Regions from separate parts of the Thermotoga sp. 38H-to genome, predicted to be linked through region 2. Evidence: predicted binding sites of a transcription regulator. Region 2 holds the regulator's gene; each other region holds the start of a gene.

Region 1 (7,852 bases), on a different contig from region 2:
GCTTCCGGTACCAGAAAGGCGCATGAAATTTTTCGTTACCGGTAATTGCATACTCTATATCTATCTTCCAGTGCCAGATACACACATCACCTACTTTGTGAATGATTGGAACTAACCTGGTTTGTATGCATAAAATATAATATGTTAAGACAAATATATTTCACACTAACACAAAAGCAAAGAACAGAGTGGTAAAATTTTTCAAAACTTTTTTGGAGGTGTTCTGAGGTGATCGTTCTTGTGTTCCTTGGGGGTATCCTCGCGGGCTTTTTAAATGTTCTTGCAGGTGGTGGCTCAATGATCACACTTCCTATCTTAACTGCTCTGGGACTCGGAATAGATGTTGCAAACGGAACAAACAGGATCGCCATAATACTTCAAAATCTTGTGGCAATTGAAAGGTTCAAAGCCAAGAAGGTTTTGAAAATAAAAGAAGCGATTCTTGTTGCTTTGCCGGCCATAGTGGGAGCGATTCTGGGAAGCTCCATAGCGGTTCAGATAGAAAAAGAGATGCTTCAGAAAATCGTAGGTGTTATCTTCCTCGTTATGGCCGTTTCTCTTGTCTGGAAACCCAGAATCTGGCTTGAGGATAGATTCGTCAAAAGAAACTGGGTTCTCATATACATCGTCTTTTTTCTGATCGGTATCTACGGTGGGTTCATTCAAGCGGGGGTCGGTTTTCTTCTCATGCCTGCGATCGCTCTTCTTCTTGGATACGAACTGGTCAAAACAAACGCTGTAAAAGTCTTCATCGTGGCTTCTTACAATATAATCTCACTTGTGATCTTCATTCTGAACGGAAAGGTGAACTTCCTCTACGGTTTCATTCTCGCTCTTGGGAATATGACTGGTGCGTGGCTCGCTGCCACTTTCTCCATCAAAAAAGGTGCAAATTGGGTGAGATGGATCGTCTTTACAGCAGTAATCGTGGTTGGAATAAGATACGTTTTTTAATTAACTTTCAATCAAAAAGAAATAGAAGTGTGCCATGATAGAAGATGGAATAATGCATAAAGTGAGGGAGGTGTACCAGTGACAAAGAAAGAACCTGGAATAATCGTTGGTGTAAGCAACAGGCATGTCCATCTCTCAAAAGAGGACCTGGAGATTCTCTTCGGCAAAGGCTACGAACTCACCCCCATAAAAGATCTCAGACAGCCCGGTCAGTACGCAGCGAAAGAGACAGTGACCATAGTAGGACCGAAAGGCGCGATAGAGAACGTTCGCGTACTGGGACCTGTCAGAAGAGAAACACAGGTCGAGATCTCCAGAACGGATGCCTTCAAACTCGGACTCAGACCCCCTGTTAGAGACTCGGGAGATCTCGAGGGAACACCGGGAATAGTCATCATAGGTCCAAACGGCATTCTGGTTAAAGAGAAGGGAGTCATCATAGCAAAAAGACACATACACATGCACCCAAAGGATGCCGAACACTATGGAGTTAAAGACAAAGATCTTGTGAAGGTGATCGTTGAAAGCGGAGACAGAAAACTGATCTTCGATGATGTTCTCATAAGAGTGAGGGAAGACTTCGCACTGGAATTCCACGTGGACACAGATGAAGCGAACGCAGCGATGCTCAACACCGGGGACTTCGTTTATATCGTGGAGTTCTAAAAAAATAAAAAGGGGAGCGTTCGCTCCCCTTACTCTTGAACTTCCACCTCGATCACTTTCTTCTTCCTTTCTTCTTTCTTTGGTACCCTTATCGTGAGAACACCGTTCTTGTACTCTGCTTTGATCTTTTCTACGTCAACGTAGTCTGGGAGTCTGATTGCCCTTTCGAATTTTCCAGCGCTTCTTTCAACGTAGTAATAGTTTTTGCCTTTCTGTTCTCTTTCGAGTTTCTTTTCACCAGAGATCTTCAAAATGTTCTCTTCAACCGTTATTTTGACGTCTTTTCTGTCTATGCCTGGGATTTCTACTTCTATCACTACTTCATCGTCTGTTTCGTACACATCCATGTCTGGTGCAAAGAACTCCTTAGCGGGTCTGACCTCCGTCCTGAAGAAGTCATCGAAGAGCCTGTCGATCTCCCTCTGGAGTTCCCTGAACGGCCTGAAGATGTCTTCTCTTCTTCCAAGGAGCATCGTGTCACCCCCTTTTCACTGGTTCGATGTTTCTCCACCAGTTGCAGATTTGTAGAGGTATTCTCCTATCTTCATACTTTCCTTCTGGAGATCATCGAAGAGCATCTTCACTTTTGGTATGTCGTTTCTGTTTATCGCGTCTCTGAGTTCTCTGATCATGTCTTCAAGTCTGGACTTGAGATCCGCTGGTATCTTATCTCCGTGTTCTTTCAGAGTCTTTTCTACGCTGTATGCGAGATCGTCTGCTCTGTTCTTGAGTTCGATTTCTTCTTTGAGACGTTTGTCCTGTTCTTCGTATCTTTTCGCATCTTCTATCATTCTCTTTATTTCGTCTTCGGAGAGCTTGTGTCTTCCTGTGACTACCATGGACTGTTCTTTTCCAGAACCGAGATCTTTTGCGGAAACGTGGACTATTCCGTCGCTGTCTATGTCGAACGTGACCTCTATCTGAGGAACACCCCTCGGTGCCGGTGGAATTCCAACGAGTTTGAAGCTTCCAAGGAAGATGTTTTCCCTCGCAATCGGCCTTTCACCCTGATAGACTCTGATTTCTACTTCGGTCTGACCGTCTTCAACCGTTGTGAAGATCTTGCTCTTCCTCACGGGTATCTTGGTATTTCTTGGGATTATCGGTTCGAAGAGTCCGCCTTTGACTTCTATTCCGAGTGTTAGTGGTGTTACATCGACGAGAACGATATCTCTTCCCTTTGCTCCTTCGGTGCCCGCAAGTATCGCCGCCTGGATCGCCGCTCCGATAGCAACTGCTTCGTCCGGGTTGACGCTCTTGTTGGGTTCTTTTCCGAAGAACTCCTTTATGAACCTCTGCACCATTGGAACTCTGGTCATACCGCCGACGAGTATGATTTCGTCGATATCCTGTGGTGAGAGCTTTGCATCGTTCAGTGCCTGTTCGATTGGGCCTCTTGTCATTTCAACGAGATCTCTTGTGAGCGATTCGAAGAGACTTCTGGTGATTCTCATTTCAAGGTGCAGAGGCTGTCCGCTCGGAGAAACAGCGATGAACGGCAAACTCACATCGGTTTCCATCTTCGTTGAAAGCTCTATCTTGGCCTTTTCGGCAGCGTCTCTCAATCTCTGAAGCGCCTGTCTGTCTTCTCTGAGATCTATTCCGTGCTGTTTTTTGAATTCCTCTGCCATCCAGTCGATGAGTCTCTGATCGAAGTCGTCTCCACCGAGGTGGTTGTTACCAGCTGTCGCGATGACCTCGATCACACCTTCTCCTATCTCGAGTATGGAGACATCGAACGTTCCACCACCGAGGTCGTAAACCAGCACTTTCTCTTCTTTTCCAGCTTTATCGAGTCCGTAAGCGAGGGCCGCTGCGGTTGGTTCGTTGATGATCCTCAAGACCTCAAGACCTGCTATGATTCCAGCCTCTTTCGTTGCCTGTCTTTGGGCATCGTTGAAGTAAGCGGGACAGGTGATGACGGCTTTCTTTATTTCACCACCGAGGTACGCTTCCGCGTCGTTCTTCAGCTTCTTGAGAATGAACGCGCTGATCTCCTGAGGAGTGTATTCTTTATCGTCTATTCTCACTTTGTAATCAGTTCCCATTTTTCTCTTTATGGATTTTATCGTTCGTTCAGGATTGAGTATCATCTGTCTCTTGGCGGGTTCTCCTACGAGTATCTCTCCACTCTTTGTGAACGCAACCACGGATGGTGTGACCCTGCTTCCTTCAGCGTTCGGTATCACTTCAACTGTACCGTCCGGTTTCATCCAAGCTATAACAGAATTTGTCGTTCCAAGGTCTATTCCCACAACGAATTCTTTCTTTTCTGCCATTGTGCCACCTCCTCAGAACCTTTTCTCATCCATGAGAAATTATAGTGAGGCACAGAATGGGATGTCAAGGGGTCGTATGAGAATTTGTACAAACATATATTCGTCTCATAATGATGGAAATCGAATATATAATTTTTTAGAAACAATATCGTATAGCAAATGAAACTTTTGAATGATAATAACAATTCAGATCGAAAGTGAGCTATAATTTGTTCTGTCGGGGAGGGATCGAAGTGAAGATCGCGGAAATCTCTTCGAGAAGACCCATAGCCATCTTTATGCTGTTGACAGCTGTTGTCTTCCTTGGTTTCATTTCGTTTCAGCATCTCAAGCTGGATCTTCTTCCTCAGATAGAGTACCCTTACGCTGTTGTTATAACCACGTACATGGGAGCGGGCACGGAAGAAGTCGAAGAACTCGTAACCAAACCTCTTGAAGGGTACATTTCCTCAACTCCGGGTGTTAGAAGGTTCACCTCCATGTCGATGGATTCCGTTTCTTTCATCCTCGTCGAGTTCGACTGGAATGTGAAAACCTCCGAAGCCGTTGGAAGACTCTCAAGGTACGTAGATCTTGCCACTCGCGACCTGCCAGAGGGTGCGAATCCTGTGGTCGTAGAGTTCGATCCTTCCTTACTTCCCGTGTATGCTTTCTCAACGGAAGATGACTACGAAGATGTCGTGTCGAAAATCAAAAGACTGCCGGAAGTCGCCAGTGTAGAATTGATGGGAAAACCAGAAAAAATCGTCGAGGTTATACTTGATCAGGAGAAAATAAAACGGTTCGATGTTGATCCTTCGTTGATAGAGACCATCCTTTCAGGGAATCTCGTTTACCCGTTCGGCTATGTGAGCGATTCTGAAGGAAACATTTACCCCGTTTCCGTCGATGGCCGGTTTGAGAACATAGAAGATCTCAAAAACACAATCGTTGGTTTCAGGGGAGTGAAATACCAGTCCCTTCTGCAGGGTAAGGTACCGAACATACTCGTTCCCGTGAGATTGAGAAACATAGCCGAGGTTAATATAACGAACGAAAGCGTTCAGGGAGAAGTCAGGGTCAACGGAAAGAAGGCTTCTCTCATCGCTATCTACAAAAGAAGCGGTGCGAACACCGTCAAAACTGTCCGTGAAATAAAGAGGATACTGAGAGATTCCAAAATAAATTACATAGAGGCCATGAACCAGGCTTATTACACTGAAAGAGCGATCGACAATCTTCTCAAGAATCTTCTCTACGGCTTCATCGCGGCTTTCGTGGTGGTTTTGATCTTTTTGAAGGATTTCACGTCAACCATCGTCACTTCGTTTTCCATTCCGCTGTCCCTCACGATCACCTTTGTTCTTCTTTACGCCTTCGGCTTGAACCTCGACACGCTCACGCTGGGCGGTCTCATCATGGCACTGGGAATGCTGGTGGACAATTCCATAGTCGTGTTTGAGAACATATACCGCCATCGCTCCCTCGGTGATCCAATACCGGACGCTGCGAGAAAAGGTGCGGGAGAGGTGTGGCTGGCGATTCTTGCTTCCACACTCACAACCGTTTCTGTTTTTCTTCCCATAGTGTTCTTCACAGGTTTTGTAGTGAGACTGTTCAAGTATTTCGCCATTGCGTTCGTCTTCGCACTTTCTTCTTCGCTGTTCGTATCTACAGTCGTCGTTCCAGCGGGTACAAGGTGGATAAAGCCAAGAAGGGGAAAACTCACCGAAGCACTGCAAAAGCATTATCGGAAGGCATTGGAATGGTGTTTGAAGAGAAAGAAACTGGTCCTGGTGATTTCTTTTGCTCTGGTTGCAATCTCCGTGATTTACCTTCTTTCGAAACCTCTGGGTTTTCTCCCGTCTTTCCAGACGAATCTCATGGTGATAGATGTGAAACTTCCCTCTCAGTCGTCTTATGAAAAAACCACCGAAGCTGTAGAGCAAATAGAAGATTACCTGAACAAACACAGAAACGAGTACAAAATCTCTTCTTTCTACTCGGAAGTTGGAATAACGAATATCTACTCTCAAATAATGGGAAGGGGACAGAACGAAGCAAGAATAATGGTGAACCTCGGAGGAAGCAGGAGGGAATTCGCGAAAAACAGAGAGAAACTGAAGAATGCCATCTCCCAGCTGAATATTCCAGAAGCGAAAATAGAAGTTCTTGAGCAATCACAGCAGATATACGAAATTCTGGGCTATCCTGTGACGATCGAAGTGAGAGGAGATGATCTTTCTCTGATACAGGAAAAAGCAAAAGAAATCTTCGAGCGTTTAAGGGAACTGCAGGAAGTCAAAAAGATTCAGATAAGAAATTCCTTTGAAAAGGAAGTCCTTCATGTGAAAATAGACCGGAACAAAGCCCTCATGAACGGTGTGGTGACAGGCCAGGTCTTTTTGGATCTCCAGACCTACCTTCTCGGGAAGAAAATCGGAACACTGAGAACGGAAGAAGGAACACTTCCCATCGTTTTGAAAAAGGCAAAATCTCTATCTCCCGAAGACTTATCGAAGATTTCGCTTACTGGTCTCAAAGGGGATGTCTCTCTTGGTGCAGTTTCAAACATATCGAGGGAAACACTTCCTTCTATAGTGGAACACTCCGATGGAGAACGTGTTGTTTACGTAGATCTGGTGAGTATAGAAGGTTCGATCGGCGAAGTTGCAAAGAAAGTAGAAAATCTTCTAAATGAAATTGATCTTTCTGGTGTAAAAGTGGAAATCACCGGACAGAAAAGTTTCATGGACGAAGCGTTTTCGGAGCTTCAGTATGTTGTTTACATAGCGATCGCACTCGTATACATGATTCTCGCTGCGCAGTTCGAGTCTTTCACACTGCCTTTCATTATATTCTTCACCATACCCTTCGCTGTCGTTGGGGTTGCCTTCGCGGTTTTCGTGAACGGATACTCACTGAATGTACCCGTTCTTGTTGGTCTTCTCACCCTTTCGGGAACGGTTGTGAACAACGCCATCGTGATGCTGACAAGAATAGAACAGATAAGACAGGAAAAAGGTCTCTTAGAGGCCACACTTGAAGGTGCTCAGAGCAGGTTGAGACCCATCCTGATGACCACCTTCACCACGATCGTTGCGCTTCTACCAACTGCACTTAGCCACGCAGAAGGATCGGAAATAGAGTCTCCAATATCGTGGGTGGTGATCTTTGGAATGCTTATATCCATGCTGTTCACTTTGTTTGTGATCCCTGTGATCTACACTGCGATCAGAAGAAAAGTCAGAGTATAGATGAGAGCTTCTCAACTATCTTCTCACAGCTTTCTGGATCGCGCACAGCAACGAATATGGTATCGTCTCCTGCGAGAGTGCCCACTATCTCGTCTATGTCGAGTCTGTCTATAACCCGAGCGATACCGCTTGCGGTACCTGGTATCGTCTTTATGACGATGAGATTCCCTGCCCTGTCTATACTCTCAACGAAGGATTTGAAGTTTCTTTTCAGCTCTTTCCATGGATCGATCACAGGGGTTTCATCGAGAAGTTTGTACACGTAGTTTCCGCTCTCGTCCATGATCTTCACGGCACCTATCTCTTTCAGATCTCGAGCGACGGTCGGTTGAACAGCTTTTATTCCATATTTTTTCAGTTCTTCTACGATCTGGAATTGATTACTTATTTTTTTCTCATGTATAATCTTCCTTATCAGTTCCTGTCTTCTCTTCTTTGAAATTTTCAATTGAAAACACCTCCGAAGAACATTTTTGAAAGCATACAACTATATATATAGCATAAATATGAAAAATATGAACAGAAAATTCAATTTTTATGATGTTGTTATCAAAAAAGTAACGTATTGGTTTATCAAACGAAAAAAATGATTGCTAAGATAATTGTGGGGGGTGGGAATATGATCAAGAAGGTCAAGACGGGAATTCCGGGGATGGACGAAATCCTTCACGGCGGAATTCCTGAGAGAAACATCGTGCTCATCTCTGGAGGACCCGG
Region 2 (7,852 bases):
CTTTCGAATGAAACATTACGGCAAATTGGAACCAGTTGAATTCGATTGGGATTTCAAAAATCAGTTGAAATCGTACCTTGGAGGATTCGATGTTGTAGTCTGGGTGATCGATATTTTCGATTTTGAAGGAACCTACAGGGAGGATATAGCAGAAATTTTGGAAGGAAAGAAGGTTGTCTACGCCATAAACAAGATCGATCTTCTGCCAAAGGCAGTTACGGTGAGGGAAATCAAAGAATGGGTGAAGAAGAGGATAAAAGTGAAGAACGCAGATGATATAAGGATCGTCAGTGCTGAAAAGAATTTCGGCCTGACTTCGCTTGTGAAGTATCTTTCGCGGTTGACCGACAAGGCGCTGGTGGTGGGGGTAACGAACGTTGGAAAGTCTTCACTACTGAACAAAATCTGCACCCATGAGGACACCATAAGTCCTTTTCCAGGGACAACTCTGGGCATCCTCAGAAGAAAAGTAAGGGAAGCGAATTTGTATCTCTACGATACCCCAGGTATCATGACAAACGATAGAATTCTCGATCTTCTGGATCCTGAGTGTCAAAAGAGAGTTCTACCAAGGGAAGAACTCTCCAGGAAAACCTTCAAACCGGATAATGGAAGAACCATCTTCATGGGAGGGCTGTGCCGATTCGATATCCATTATGAAACAGAGAAGAAACCGATCTTTCTGCTTTTCGCCTCTAAAGAGGTAACCTTCCATGAAACGAAGAGGGAAAGAGCAGATGAACTTATGAGAAACAGACTGGGAGATCTGCTGATTCCTCCGTGTTCTAAAGCAGAATTTGAAAACTTCAATTGGAAGAGAGAAAGTTTCACGCTGAAAGAAGGTGAAGAACTGGCAGTGACGGGACTGGGATGGATGAGTGTCCGAAGAGGTCCTTTCACCGTCGAAGTCACGGTTCCTGATAACGTGAAGCTTGTTATAAGAGAAGCACTCGTCAATCCCAAACGCTAACCGATCGTGACTCCGCGTTTTTTCGCCAGTTCTTCGAGGACTTTTCTTTCCTCTCTGGAAAGACTCTTTGGTATCTCAACGTGCAAGTTCACGATGAGATCTCCGCGCCTTCCATATCTGTTTGGAAGGCCTTTTCCCTTCAACCTGAAGACAGTCTCTGGCTGAGTTCCTGGAGGAATCTTCAACATCGTCGTGCCGCCTTCTGGAAGAGGAACTTCAACGGTTGCTCCCAAAATAGCCTGGAGGTAGTCTATTGTGACGTCGTACACGAGATCAGAACCAGATTTTTTGAATCTGGGATCCGGTTTCACACGAACGATGATTATCAGATCACCATAAGGTCCACCGTAATATCCCGCATTTCCACTGCCAGTGATTCTAAGCTGGGTTCCATCTTCCGCATTTGGCGGTATTTTCACCGTTCTCCTGACCTTTCTGAGAACTCTGCCGCTTCCACCGCACTCGTGGCAGTACTCCCGTGGAATCTTCCCTGTGCCACCGCATCTCTCACAGGTTCTCTCACTAACGAAGTATCCAAAGAACGATCTTCGTTCTTCTCTGATCCTTCCCGTTCCACCGCAACTTAGACAGTTTACGTACCCAGTATCGGGTTCCACGCCGGTTCCGCCACACCTTGGACAGGTTTCGTACCTTTCGTATTCCACGGGCATCTCCGCTCCGTTGATCAAATCGGAGAGAGTTACTTCTATTTCGTACCTTATATCTTCGCCTCTTCGAGTGTATTCTCTTCTTTCTTCCTGGTGAGGTCTTTCGCCAAAGAAAACGTCGAATATGTCCCTGTTGAAGATGTTTTCAAACTCTCTGAATATATCGTCGAAGAAGCCACCGGATTCTGTTTCCTGATACACAGGCTGTTCTCCCACGTACCCGAAACGATCATACATGGCCCTCTTCTGTGGATCGCTGAGAACCTCGTAGGCCTCCTGAATTTCCTTAAAACGCTGTTCGGCTTCTTTTCTGTTTTCCGGATGCCGATCCGGGTGCCACTCTTTCACCAGTCTTTTGTAAGCCCTTTTTATTTCTTCCTGTGTGGCGTTTCTTGGAACACCGAGAATTTCGTAGTAGTCTTTTTTTTCACGTTTCATGATGCATCACTCCTTCTTGTCAGAAGGTTCTTCAACATTCCTTTCTTCCTTCTTTCGTGGTTTCACTGCAACCTTCACTTTTGCGGGTTTCAGGACTTTACCGTGGAATTTGTAGCCACTCTCCACTACCTCAAGAATAGTGTACTCTTCCACGTCTTCCGTTTCTACTCTTTCAACTGCTTCGTGTTCAAAAGGATCGAATTTCTCTCCCACGTGGATCTTTGCAAGTCCTTCTTTTTCCAAGACGTTCAGAAGTTTTTTGTATATCATCTTCACACCTTCGTAGAAAGCGTTCCTCTTTTCTCCCTGATTCAAAGCCCTTTCGAAATCATCGAGAACGGGAATGAGTTTTGATATGAGGTATTCATTCGCGTTCTTTATCAGTTCTCTTTTTTCACGGGCGACTTCCTCACGGTAGTTTTCGTATTCAGCCTTCAGTCTTTTTGCGTATTCTTCCAGTTCTTTGTATTTTTCTTTCAGTTCTTCACATTCCTGTGTGAGTTCCTTTTTGTCTTTTTCACTCATCTTTTCACCTCCGGGAAGTTGAAGTAAAGTACTCTGAAAGACGGTTCAGAATGTATTCAAACACCCTGTGATTTCTATCGTACTTTGTAACCTTCGACGTGAAGAGGTACACACTGCCGATAGGAGATTCTCCTTTGAAGTATTTTCCTGAAAAAACAGCGAATTTTTCCAGCTTTTTTCTGCCGATTTCCCTTCCTATCCTGACAGTTATGCCTTCTTCAGCTAAGCTCTCAAGAAATTTCTGATCTTTGATTTCTTCGAGAAGGTTTCTGATGTCCTCCAGAGTAAGTGTCTCATCCCTTAGAAGATTTTCAAGCCCCGCATCCAGATATCTTTCTATGGTCTCGCCTATAAAGGATTCTATCAACCTGAGAAATCCACTTCCTTTCAGACTTTCTATCCTACCCATCAACACTTCTCCTATTGTTCTGCCCCTGAGGAGGAAGTTGATCTGTCTTTCGATTTCTTCCCAGTTCAGTCGTTCCTGAGTTTTGATGGGGGTAACTCTGGAGACCCCGAACTCCGTCAGTATAGAAAAGATGAGGTAGTCCTCCGAAACAGGGATAAGTATCACCCTGAGTATTTTCAAATCTCTGGTGTTTGGTCTTTCTATGAGGACGTAACCCTCCGTCAATCGAGCTAAGAGACTTCCTGCGAGGAAGAGAACTTTTTCTGGATCGGCGAGAGGTATCGATTTGAAAGTCTCCACGGCGAGATCCGCTTCTGATGTCTCTTTTGAGATCTTCAGCATCTCTTCGTAGTAAAATCTCAGCCCCTTGTCGGTTGGAATCCTTCCAGCCGATGTGTGGGGCTGGTATATGTATCCAAGGTACTCCAGTTTTTTCATATCATTTCTTATAGTGGCACTGCTGAAATCTATATTGCTCACTTCCAGAACTCTCTGTGAACTCACAGGTTTTCTATTTTCTATGTACTCTCTCACAATGCAGTAAAGCACTTTTCTCTGACGATCGTTCAATTTTTTCGAAGCTTCACTGTTCTTCCTGTTGAGTCTTCTCACAATTTAGCACTCCCTTCTTTTGAGTGCTAATAATAGTTTAGCACACATTTTAAAGGAATTCAAGAAGAAAGTGAAATCCCCTGATCTTGACTTTAGAAAGAAGAAACTGGTACTATATATACTAGAGAGCCGAGGTGGCGGAATGGCAGACGCGGCTGACTCAAAATCAGCTGGGGGTTGACCCCGTGCGGGTTCAAGTCCCGCCCTCGGCACCACAAGGGGCTCCGAAGAGCCCCTTTATTTTGTATAACATCAGGAGGGAAAACCTGTGACCAGAGTATTAAAGGTGGATCCCCTCTTTCCCGACAAGAAAGCTCTAAAAGAAGCAGTCGAACTTCTTCAAAACGGAGAAGTGATCATTTTTCCCACTGAAACCGTTTACGGAATAGGAGCGGACGCGTACAACGAAAAAGCCTGCAAAAAGATATTCAAGCTGAAGGGAAGACCCGCTGACAATCCTCTCATTGTTCATATACATTCCTTTGAACAGCTGGAAGAAATCGCGGAGGGTTATGAACCTTATCTGGATTTTTTGAAAAAGTTCTGGCCGGGGCCGTTGACAGTTATTTTTCAAAAGAAATCCGAAAAGATACCTCCCGTGGTGACCGCTGGTCTTTCAACGGTGGCTGTGAGGATGCCGGCACATCCAGTGGCCCTGAAGTTGATAGAACTCTTTGAAAATCCTATAGCCGCTCCAAGCGCAAATCTTTCGGGGAGACCCAGCGCCACGAACGTGAAACACGTCATAGAAGATTTCATGGGCAAAGTTAAACTGATAATCGACGCAGGGGATACCCCGTTCGGTCTGGAGTCTACCATTGTGGACCTCACAAAAGAAAGGCCTGTTCTTCTGAGGCCGGGGCCAGTAGAAGTTGAACGATTGAAAGAGCTCTTCCCGGAACTCGTTGTGCCTGATTTCGTACGAAAAGGGGATTTTAAGGGAAGACCTCTTGCGCCGGGAATGAAATATCGGCACTACGCTCCTTTAAAGCCTCTGATACTCGTGGAGGATTTGACAAAGATGGAGGAGGTATTGAAAAAGTATCCGGATCACGTGGTCATCTGTGTTGAAGAGAGAAAGGAACTGTACAACGATAGAGTCGTTGTAGGATCTTTGAAAAACCTCTATAGTATCGCCCAAAACATTTTTTCTGCTCTGCGTGAGGCCGAAAAAAAGGGAAAAGAGTATATAATTGTTGAGGGATTTGAAGAACGAGGAATTTTGTTTGCGGTGATGAATCGATTGAGAAAAGCAGCAACAGAAATCGTGAGGTGACTTCTCTTTGGAGGAAACAAAAGAAAAGATAAAAGAGCAAAACAACCGTCTGTTTTTACTACTTTCGATAATGATAATGGAGTTTTCCAACGCGAAAACAGAAAATGATATTCTTCAGGGTCTTTTGGACCTTGTAAAGAAAGTGGTTGATATTAAAGAAGTGATCCTCGTCGATGAAAACAAGAGAAAAATCTGGGGAAGAGATGTCGATATAAAAAGATTCGAAGAGTTCATTGACTGGTCCATCAGACAATCCAATCCTGTCTTTGTGGAAGATGGGTACGGTTATGTTGGAATAGTTCCTGTTGTGAAACAAGACAGGATGTTTGGGAGTTTAATCGTACTCCTTAACCACCAGCCATCGATGGAAGAAACGGAGATTTTCAAAGTTCTTTCGTTTCTTTCAGCGATCGTTCTGGAAAATATAAAGCTGTACAGAGAATTAGAAGAAACTTACAACTACGTGAACGTTATTCTCAATGGTCTTCCAGAAGGGATCTTTGTTTATTCGAATGGAGAAATAAAATTTCAGAATGAAAAGTTCAAAGAGGAGAATTTTCCAGACGAAGTTCTGAAGAAGGCCGTTTCTCTGTCAGAAGAGGCAATATCTTTGCGAACACAAAGAGATGGTGAAGTAATATTGGAGGAAGAGTTCTTTTCCATCACCTCGATACCTCTTACCCTCGGCAGCGAAGTCCAGGCGCTGACGATTGTTGAGAACGTGACAGAGTCAAAAGAACTCGAGAGACTGAAGCGTATAGACAGGATGAAAACAGAATTCATAGCGAACATCTCGCACGAGCTCAGAACACCTTTAACGGCCATAAAAGCCTATGCAGAGACAATTTACAACAGTCTGGAGGAACTGGATTTCAGCACCCTCAAGGAATTCCTCGAAGTGATAATGGATCAAAGCAACCACCTTGAAAATCTCCTGAACGAGTTACTGGACTTCTCCAGGCTTGAAAGAAAATCCCTTCAAATAAACAGGGAAAAAGTTGATCTCTGTTGTCTCGTAGAAAGTGCGGTGAACGCGATTAAAGAATTCGCTTCATCTCACAATGTGAAGGTTTCCTTTGAGAGTAATGTTCCTTGTCCTGCGGAAGCTTACGTCGATCCGACAAGGATCAAGCAGGTGCTTTTGAATCTTCTCAACAACGGGGTGAAGTACTCAAAGAAAGATGCACCTGATAGGTATGTGAAGGTGATCTTGAATGAGAAAGATGGCGGTGTTCTCATAATCGTAGAGGACAACGGTATAGGAATACCGGATCACGCAAAGAATAGGATATTTGAACGGTTTTACAGGGTGGATTCTTCGTTGACCTACGAAGTGCCTGGAACGGGACTCGGCCTTGCCATAACAAAAGAGATCGTGGAGCTTCACAGTGGCAGGATATGGGTGGAAAGTGAGGTGGGGAAGGGATCCAGATTCTTTGTGTGGATCCCAAAAGACCGTGCCGGCGAAGATAATAGACAAGATAATTGAAGAGATAGACAAGTTACCCTCTCCAAATGTTGTTGTTCAAAGGATAATCGCTGTTTGTTCGAAGCCGGATGCGTCTTCGACTGAAGTAGCGAACACTCTCATGATGGACGCAAGCTTGAGTGCCAGAGTGTTGAAACTAGCCAACTCAGCTTATTATGGTGTTCCAAGAAAGATAACCACGTTGAGCGAAGCAGTGATGATCCTTGGTTTTAAAACGGTGAGGAATCTCGCCCTCAGTGTTTTCACTTACGATATGGTTTTCAAAAACGATTCTTCCGGCATCGATCGCGAAAAGCTCTGGGAACATTTCATATCGACTGCTATCGCTTCAGAAACTATCGCGGAAACAATGGGCTATCCCCTCAAGGAAGAGATCTTCATAGCAGGACTCCTCCACGATCTGGGCAAGGTAGTTTATGATCTCCTGTTCTCCGATATACTTGAAACGGAAGCCAAAATTGCTCAAAAGACGAAGAAAAACCTCATAGACATAGAAGAGGAGCTTGGGATTCCATCGCATTCTGAAGTGGGCGCAAAGTTGCTCAGGAAGTGGAACTTTCCAGATCTTCTTGTTTTGTCTGCTGAATACCACCACAATGTCGCGGGCAACCCGAACGAACTCTTCGTCAATCAAGTTTCCATGGTCCACATTGGGGATGTGATAGCGAATCTCATGATGAAAGGGTCATCTCTTTCATGGGGGAATCCAAAACTTTCTCCGTTTGCTCTGAATGTGTTGAAAATGAAACCGAAAACTTTTTTGCGAATACTGGATAAATCCAAGGAGAAGTACAGCAAGGCTCAGGAATTCTTGCAGATAGATTAGGAGGTGAAAAGAATGAATCCAGCCTATAGAAAAGCCATGCTCGAATCGGAGATTCAAAAACTTTTGACAGAAGCACTTCAGCAACTGAGAGATCCTCGTTTGAAGAAAGATTTTGTCACGTTTTCCAGAGTGGAGTTATCGAAGGACAAAAGATACGCAGACGTCTATGTCAGTTTTCTCGGAACACCGGAAGAACGAAAGGAAACGGTTGAAATATTGAACAGAGCAAAGGGTTTTTTCAGAACCTTTATCGCCAAAAACCTGAGGCTCTACGTTGCTCCAGAAATCCGCTTTTATGAGGATAAAGGCATAGAAGCGAGTGTAAAAGTTCACCAATTGCTGATTCAACTTGGATACGATCCCCTGAAAGACAAAGAAAAGAAAGAGGAGGATAAAGAGGAAGGGTGAAGCACGGTATCCTTGTAGCCTACAAACCTAAAGGACCCACATCACACGATGTTGTGGACGAAGTTAGAAAAAAATTAAAGACAAGGAAAGTCGGACACGGTGGAACTCTCGATCCGTTCGCTTGTGGTGTTCTCATAATCGGTGTCAACCAGGGTACGAGAATTCTCGAGTTCTACAAAGATTTGAAAAAGGTGTACTGGGTGAAGATGAGGCTCGGTTTGATAACTGAGA
Region 3 (7,852 bases), 340 kb from region 2:
CTTCTTTGTTGGATCAGGTACCGGTATCGCAGACATGAGAGCTACAGTGTAAGGGTGGAGCGGTTTTTCGAACAAGTCTTTTTTAGGAGCAAGTTCCACCATCTTTCCAAGATACATCACACCTATTCTATCGCTTATGTGCTTTACAACAGCCAGATCGTGCGAAATGAAAATGTACGTGAGTTTGTGTTCCCTCTGAAGATCTTCCATGAGGTTTATGATCTGACTTCTTATCGAGACGTCCAGAGCAGCGACGGCCTCGTCCGCCACGACGAGTTTGGGTTCCAAAGCCAGGGCACGTGCGATTCCGATTCTCTGGCGCTGACCACCGGAGAATTCATGTGGAAACCTGTACACGTAAGCCGAAGGAATACCCACATCCTCCAAGATTTCTTTGATTCGTTTCTCTACTTCTTCCCCCCTTGCGATCCTGTGTGTGACGATGCCTTCACCCACTATGCTCTTCACTCTCAACCTCGGGTTCAGGGAACTGTATGGATCCTGGAACACTATCTGCATCTCTCTTCGAAATTTTTTCCTTTTCTCCGGTAGATCATCGAGAAGAATGGACATGAACTTCTTTGGAGAACCCTTTGCCTCCTCAAAGAAAATACGGGCGTACTCTCTGTCGACACCTTCCAGTTTTTCCACATCTGACTCCTTCATGTTGACGAACCTGCTCAGATAGGTGCGCTTTATGTATTTTTTTGCCTTGGAACGCGGCATGAAGTAGTAGGTCGTGTCTTCGTTGTCCACGATGATGCGTCCCGATGTTGGCTCGTACAGTCTGAGCAGGGTCATTCCAATCGTGGTTTTTCCACAACCCGACTCTCCAACGAGGCCGAAGGTTTCTCCCTCGTTTATGCTGAAGCTGACACCATCGACGGCCTTCACCCATCCAACAATTCTCTTAAAAACACCAGCCCTTATGGGAAAATGTTTCACCAGATTTTCAACTCTAAGGATTTCCCTGCTCACGTTTCACACCTCGCTTTTTGCATGTCTCATTTCATCGAGTTTTTGCCAGAAGAAACACCTCACCTTGTGATTGCCATCCAGGTCTTCCAGTTCAGGTTCTTCAACGTCGCATTTTCCTTTTTCGAAGAATTCACATCTGGGATGGAATTTACATCCCGGAGGGAAGTTGAGCGGGTCGGGTACGTTTCCCGGAATGCTCTTCAGTCTCTCCTGTTCTACGTCTATTCTGGGAATGGATTCGAGAAGAGCATAGGTGTAGGGGTGCTTGGGTTCGGTGAAGATGGTTTTCACGTCTCCGTACTCGACCACCTTTCCCGCGTACATGACAGCAACTTTATCGGACATTTCCGCAACGACGCCCATATCGTGGGTGATCAGAATGATTGCCATTCCGTATTCTTTCTGGAGTTCCTTCATGAGCTCCAGGATCTGAGCCTGTATGGTCACGTCGAGAGCGGTGGTGGGTTCGTCCGCTATGAGAAGACTCGGTCTGCAGGAGAGTGCCATGGCTATCATAGCCCTCTGTCTCATCCCACCGGAGAGCTGGTGGGGGTACTCATCCACTCTCTTTTCAGGTTCGGGAATTCCCACTTTTCTGAGAAGATCTATAGCCATTTTTCTCGCTTCTTTTTCAGAGACGTTCTGGTGAAGAATTATTGCCTCCATTATCTGATCCCCTATCGTGAAAACAGGGTTCAAAGCCACCATGGGTTCTTGAAATATCATGGCGATCTCTTTTCCTCTGATCTTCCTCATTTCGCTCTCTGAAAGTTCGAGAAGATTCCTTCCTTTGAAGATGATCTTTCCATCAACTATCTTTCCGTTCTGATCCAGGAGTCTCATTATTGAGAGCGATGTCACACTTTTTCCACTTCCGGATTCCCCAACGATGCCCAGGGTTTCTCCCTCTCTGACCTCAAAAGAAACACCATCGACCGCCTTCACCACACCGTCTTCTGTATAGAAATAGGTTTTCAGATTTTCCACCCTAAGCAGAGGCTCTGTCAATTCGATCCCTCCTTAGAATTTTAGCCTTGGATCGAAAGCGTCTCTGAGCGCATCGCCCAGCAGATTCCATCCCAGAACGAAGAGAACCATAGCGGTACCGGGATAAACGAGGGCGTACCAGTGCTTTCCTATCTCCATCATCCAGTCTCTCGAGTAACTGAGGATGGATCCCCAGTCGGCGTATCCCTGGGGGGCACCGAGTCCCAAGAAACTGAGCACAGCGGCCGTTATCACGAGAGATCCCATGTTCATGGAAGCCCATATCAGGACGGGGAAAATGGTATTCGGAAGAACGTGTTTCAGTATGATGAGAAAATCGGGCACACCTATTGCTTTCGCTGCCAGAACGAATTGTTCTTCCCTCACCTGAAGAATGTTTCCTCTGATGAGCCTTGCCGCTCCCATCCATCCAAACACGATCATCGCTATCATAACCTTGTCGAGACCTGTCCCGAGAACGGTTGTCAGCACAACAGCCGCTATGAGGAAAGGAATAGAGAGAAAGATATCGGTGATCCTCATGAGAACCTCATCTATCCATCCTCCAAAGTAACCTGAGATTGAACCTATGAACACTCCTATCAGGAGTCTTGCGAGTGTGACTATGAGACCTATCTTGAAAGCCGTTCTTGTGCCCCAGACGATTCCGTATAGAATATCACGGCCACCAATGACACCGAATGGATGATAATCAACACAGCGTATAGGTTCTCTGTTGGGATTCTTCGCCAGGGCATCCTCTTTCGTGGTAGGGGGTTGTGGGCTCTGATTCCAGCTCACCACGGGCATCAAGTAAGGATCGGGTAGCTTGGCTCTGGTGAGCGGGTGAATGGGAGGAGCTATAACAGGCGCGAGAATGGCTATCACCACAAAGAAGAGCACCAGAGAGAACCCTATGATGGCGGATGGATCTCTAAAAAATCTCTTCATTATTCTTTTGAATTCCTGGTTCACGTCGTTTCACCTCTCATCCAAGTCTTATTCTGGGGTCTATAAGGGCGTACAGAATATCTATTATGAGATTTCCAACAACAAGAATTGTTGAGAAAAACAACGCAGAAGCCATCACCGAAGCGTAATCGAGCTGCAGAGCTGCCTGCGCGGTGAAACTTCCCACACCCGTTCTGTTGAAGACCGTTTCCACGATCACGGTACCGGAGAAGAGACCGATGACCATACCACCGGCAACCGTGGTAACAGGAATCAAGGCGTTTCTTCTGGCGTGTTTGTTTATAACCACATCTTCGGGAAGACCCTTTGCCCTGGCGGTTCTCACGTATTCTTTGTTCAGGACTTCCAGCATGCTCGACCTGGTGATTCTCAGAAGATACGCCCACCAGAGCCACGAAAGAGTTATGATGGGACCTATGAGGTGCTTTAGCCCATCCCAGAAGATGTCCAGTCTGCCGTTCAAAAGTGCGTCTATTGTAACGAGCTTTGTGTAGCGATGAAACTCCGGAGATTTGATCACTTCTTCAGCCCACATACTCAGATTCCCAGGAGGAAGCCAGTTCAGTATGCTGTAGAAGATCATCAGAACGAGCAATCCAAAGACGAAATCAGGAAAAGACCAGCCAACCACGGCGAAGATTCTTATGAAATGATCGAGGAATTTTCCTCTGTGAACCGCAGCCTTCACACCGAGCCATATTCCAACAAATACAACAGGGAAGATGGCGTAAAGCGCAAGTTCAACGGTGTATGGGAGTCTTCTCAAAAGAGCATCTTTCACCGGTTCTTTCCCAACAAGGGACCACCCGAGATCACCTCTCAGAGTGTTTGAGAGCCATTTGACGTATCTCACAACGAAAAAGTCGTTCAAACCGTACTTTTCCTTCAGGGCATCCATTTGCTCAGTCGTTAATTTGTCCAGCATATTCGGGTTGACGTACGCTGCGAGCAATTTATCCGGCCCGAGGGACTGGATCATCGAGAAGACGATGAAAGTTACTCCTAAGAGAATCAGGGGCAAGAGCAGAAGTCTTCGTATGATGTATGCGGTCACCTGGTACACCTCCTGGTCGTAAATTGGGTATGTATCTTCATATGATTATACAACATACCCTGAACCTTCCGACATTTGGAAGAGTCTGAACAGTGGTATAATAAAGGTGGTATAATAAAGATGGATTGATAAACCAGGGGGCGAACGGGTTCGACGGGGATGGAGTCCCCTGGGAAGCGAGCCGAGGTCCCCACCTCCTCGTAAAAAAGGTGGGACAAAGAATAAGTGCCAACGAACCTGTTGCTGTTGCCGCTTAATAGATAAGCGGCCGTCCTCTCCGAAGTTGGCTGGGCTTCGGAAGAGGGCGTGAGAGATCCAGCCTACCGATTCGGGCTTCGCCTTCCGGCCTGAATCGGGAAATTTCAGGAAGGCTGTGGGAGAGGACACCCTGCCCGTGGGGGGTCCCCCCTGAAATCGAAAACACGGGCTGCGCTCGGAGAAGCCCAGGGGCCTCCATCTTCGGACGGGGGTTCGAATCCCCCCGCCTCCACCAGAAAAAGGGCGCTTCAAGCGCCTTTTTACTTTTCTTCAACCTCTTTGACTCATTGTTTACCCATTATTAACGATAATGTTGAGTTTGTGTTCGTTTTTCTTAATCAATATCCCTTGAAGAGGCTCGTAAAAAGTAGTATATTTATATTAGCAGTCGAACGATGAGAGTGCTAAAAATCTACGAAGGAGGGATGGATGATGAAAGTGATACCTCTCGGTGAAAGGCTTCTCATCAAGCCCATCAAAGAGGAAAAGAAGACTGAGGGAGGAATCGTTCTTCCAGATTCCGCAAAGGAGAAACCGATGAAGGCAGAGGTCGTAGCCGTGGGAAAGATCGATGACGAGGAAAAATTTGACATCAAAGTTGGAGACAAGGTTATTTACTCCAAATATGCGGGTACAGAAATAAAGATTGATGATGAGGATTACATCATCATCGATGTGAATGACATACTCGCGAAAATCGAAGAGTGAAGGAGGTGTGAGATATGCCGAAGATTCTGAAGTTCAATGAAGAAGCGAGAAGGGCACTCGAAAGAGGTGTGGACAAGGTTGCTAACGCGGTAAAGGTGACTCTCGGACCGAAGGGAAGGAACGTTGTTATCGAAAAATCGTGGGGTTCTCCAACAATAACCAACGACGGTGTTTCCATAGCCAAGGAGATTGAGCTCGAGGACAAATTCGAAAACCTCGGGGCTCAGCTCGTGAAAGAAGTTGCTTCCAAAACAAACGACGTTGCCGGTGATGGTACAACAACTGCTACGGTTCTCGCACAGGCTATGATCAAAGAAGGTCTCAAGAACGTTGCAGCGGGCGCCAATCCAATTCTCCTCAAGAGGGGTATAGACAAAGCCGTTGAGAAAGCCGTTGAAGAGATCAAGAAGGTCTCCAAGAAACTTTCCGGTAGGGAGGACATTGCCCACGTTGCCGCTATATCTGCGAACAGCGCCGAAATAGGAGAGCTCATCGCAGAAGCTATGGACAAGGTAGGAGAAGACGGGGTCATCACTGTGGAAGATTCCAAAACACTCGAAACCTACGTTGAATTCACCGAAGGTATGCAGTTTGACAGAGGTTACATCTCACCATACTTCGTCACGGATGCCGAGAAGATGGAGGTCGTTCTGAAGGAACCCTTCATACTCATCACTGACAGGAAACTCAGCGCTGTGAAACCTCTCATTCCGATCCTTGAAAAGGTCGCTCAGACCGGAAGACCACTTCTCGTTATAGCGGAAGACGTTGAAGGAGAAGTTCTGACAACACTTGTTCTCAACAAACTCAAGGGTACTCTCCAGTCCTGTGCCGTGAAGGCTCCTGGATTCGGTGAAAGAAGAAAAGCCATGCTTCAGGACATAGCAATTCTCACCGGAGGTCAGGTGGCAAGTGAAGAGCTCGGAATCAATCTCGAAGATCTCACCCTTGAAGATCTCGGAAGAGCCGATCTTGTGAGGGTCAAGAAAGATGAAACCATCATAATTGGAGGAAAAGGTGATCCAGAGGCTATCAAGAAGAGAATCGCTCAAATCAAAGCCCAGATAGAGGAAACCACATCTGAGTACGAAAAAGAAACTCTCCAGGAAAGGATGGCAAAACTCGCAGGAGGAGTAGCCGTCATAAAGGTTGGAGCGGCCACCGAAACAGAGCTCAAGGAAAAGAAACACAGAATTGAAGACGCACTGAGCGCTACAAGAGCAGCCGTTGAAGAAGGTATCGTTCCCGGTGGAGGAGTAACACTCCTGAGAGCAAGAAAGGCCGTTGAAAAGGTCATAGAAGAGCTCGAAGGCGACGAGAAAATAGGAGCTCAGATCGTTTACAAGGCACTCTCAGCCCCCATTAAGCAGATTGCTGAAAACGCAGGATACGACGGAGCGGTGATCATAGAGAAGATACTCTCGAATGACGATCCAGCCTATGGATTCGACGCACTCAGGGGAGAATACTGCAACATGTTTGAAAGAGGAATCATTGACCCAGCAAAGGTTACAAGGAGCGCCCTGCAGAACGCCGCGTCCATCGCTGGAATGCTCCTGACAACGGAAGTGCTCATCGTTGAAAAACCCGAGGAGAAAAAAGAAACACCGAGTATTCCTGAAGAATTCTAAATGATAACAAGGGGGCCAAAGGCCCCCTTTACTTTTTTTACTTTCTGTGGTATGATGAAAATATCAATAGTTCCTTTCAGGTATGGAAATCTGTTGCGGAATAGATCCAAGAACTCGTTTGAGTTGATTCAATACTTCCTCAGAGGTCTTAAAAAAAGAAGGGGCGTTTGCCCCTTCTTTTGGTTTCATCAAACGCTGAACTTTTCTTCGAAAATTTTCGTTGTTTCCTCGTCTATATTGCATATGCGGATTTCTTCCAGAGCGGTATCCGGATGTTGATCGATGAAATCTTTTATTGCCTTTGAAAAGATTCCCACCGCTCTTTCTTTCGGAAATCCGAAGATTCCTGTGCTGATGGCAGGCATTGAGATGCTTTTCAATTTCAGTTCGTGAGCTCGAAGGAGTGCGTTGTAAACTGCTTTGTAGAGGAGTTCGTCCTCTCCATGACTGCCTCCTCTCCAAACGGGTCCCACAGCGTGAATCACGTATTTTGCCTTCAGCTTTCCAGCGCCGGTTACCACCGCTTCGCCTGTCGGAATTCTTCCACGCTCCTGAACGATCCTGTCGCTTTCCTCCTGAATAACGCTTCCACCTGCTCTCACGATCGCTCCCGCTACTCCTCCTCCGTGTTTCAGATATTCGTTCGCCGCGTTCACTATGGCGTCCGCTTCTTCTCTTGTGATGTCTCCCTTTACGATTCTGATCTTTTTCCCTTTGTATTCCAGTTCTTTTCTCACTTCGGCCATACTTTCACCCCCGTACTTCTCGGGCCAAAGACGTTTGAGCCTTTCAAAGAGTTCTTCCTCAAAACCTACTCTTTTTGGCTGGAAGATGACCTCACCTTTCAACTTTTCTGGAAGATAGTTCGTTTTCACGAAACCACCGAAATCATGGGGATAAAGATACCTTTCTCCGTATCCACGCTTTTTCATTTCTTCGGTGACGGGATTTCTCAAAAAAAGCGGTACGTCCTCCACAAGAAGTTCCTGGGCCTTTTTCATTGCAAGATAAACAGAATTGCTCTTGGGAGCGAGGGAAAGGTAGATGGCACACTCTACAAGGTTCATCAAGCATTCGGGAAGTCCCACGTGTTCGACAGCGATGGAGGTCGAAACGGCGATATGTAGAGCGTTTGGGTCGGCGAGTCCAACGTCTTCGCTGGCGAATATGATCATTCTTCGTGCTATGAATCGCGGGTCTTCTCCCATCTCTATCATCTTGACGAGGTAGTAAACGGCGGCGTTTGGATCGCTACCCCTCATAC

Evidence for each region. Region 2 encodes HrcA, which represses chaperone genes, less so after heat shock. Its sites were predicted from a motif close to ATTAGCACTCNNANNNTNNGAGTGCTAAT; they were not measured.
Region 1: a site for HrcA is predicted at 4,051-4,079, ahead of dnaK (molecular chaperone DnaK). Genes of this name have one in related genera too.
Region 3: a site for HrcA is predicted at 4,630-4,658, ahead of groES (co-chaperone GroES). Genes of this name have one in related genera too.

The regions. Positions count from the first base shown of each region.
Region 1 is NZ_LNFZ01000003.1:382,096-389,947, reverse strand. Features, by position in the region: gene AS158_RS08335 (sulfite exporter TauE/SafE family protein) at 229-954, shown strand; gene AS158_RS08330 (phosphate propanoyltransferase) at 1,033-1,620, shown strand; gene AS158_RS08325 (Hsp20/alpha crystallin family protein) at 1,650-2,093, opposite strand; gene dnaK (molecular chaperone DnaK) at 2,109-3,899, opposite strand; gene AS158_RS08315 (efflux RND transporter permease subunit) at 4,133-7,135, shown strand; gene argR (arginine repressor) at 7,125-7,583, opposite strand; gene AS158_RS08305 (KaiC domain-containing protein) at 7,755-7,852, shown strand, end outside.
Region 2 is NZ_LNFZ01000002.1:55,527-63,378, reverse strand. Features, by position in the region: gene yqeH (ribosome biogenesis GTPase YqeH) at 1-970, shown strand, start outside; gene dnaJ (molecular chaperone DnaJ) at 967-2,076, opposite strand; gene AS158_RS04330 (nucleotide exchange factor GrpE) at 2,083-2,601, opposite strand; gene hrcA (heat-inducible transcriptional repressor HrcA) at 2,606-3,622, opposite strand; tRNA gene AS158_RS04320 (tRNA-Leu) at 3,751-3,837, shown strand; gene AS158_RS04315 (L-threonylcarbamoyladenylate synthase) at 3,891-4,898, shown strand; gene AS158_RS04310 (GAF domain-containing sensor histidine kinase) at 4,906-6,387, shown strand; gene AS158_RS04305 (HDOD domain-containing protein) at 6,356-7,213, shown strand; gene rbfA (30S ribosome-binding factor RbfA) at 7,226-7,621, shown strand; gene truB (tRNA pseudouridine(55) synthase TruB) at 7,618-7,852, shown strand, end outside.
Region 3 is NZ_LNFZ01000002.1:392,190-400,041, reverse strand. Features, by position in the region: gene AS158_RS06075 (ABC transporter ATP-binding protein) at 1-978, opposite strand, end outside; gene AS158_RS06070 (ABC transporter ATP-binding protein) at 982-1,986, opposite strand; gene AS158_RS06065 (ABC transporter permease) at 1,999-2,940, opposite strand; gene AS158_RS06060 (ABC transporter permease) at 2,954-3,991, opposite strand; RNA gene ssrA (transfer-messenger RNA) at 4,128-4,484, shown strand; gene groES (co-chaperone GroES) at 4,682-4,957, shown strand; gene groL (chaperonin GroEL) at 4,972-6,588, shown strand; gene AS158_RS06035 (AAA family ATPase) at 6,777-7,852, opposite strand, start outside.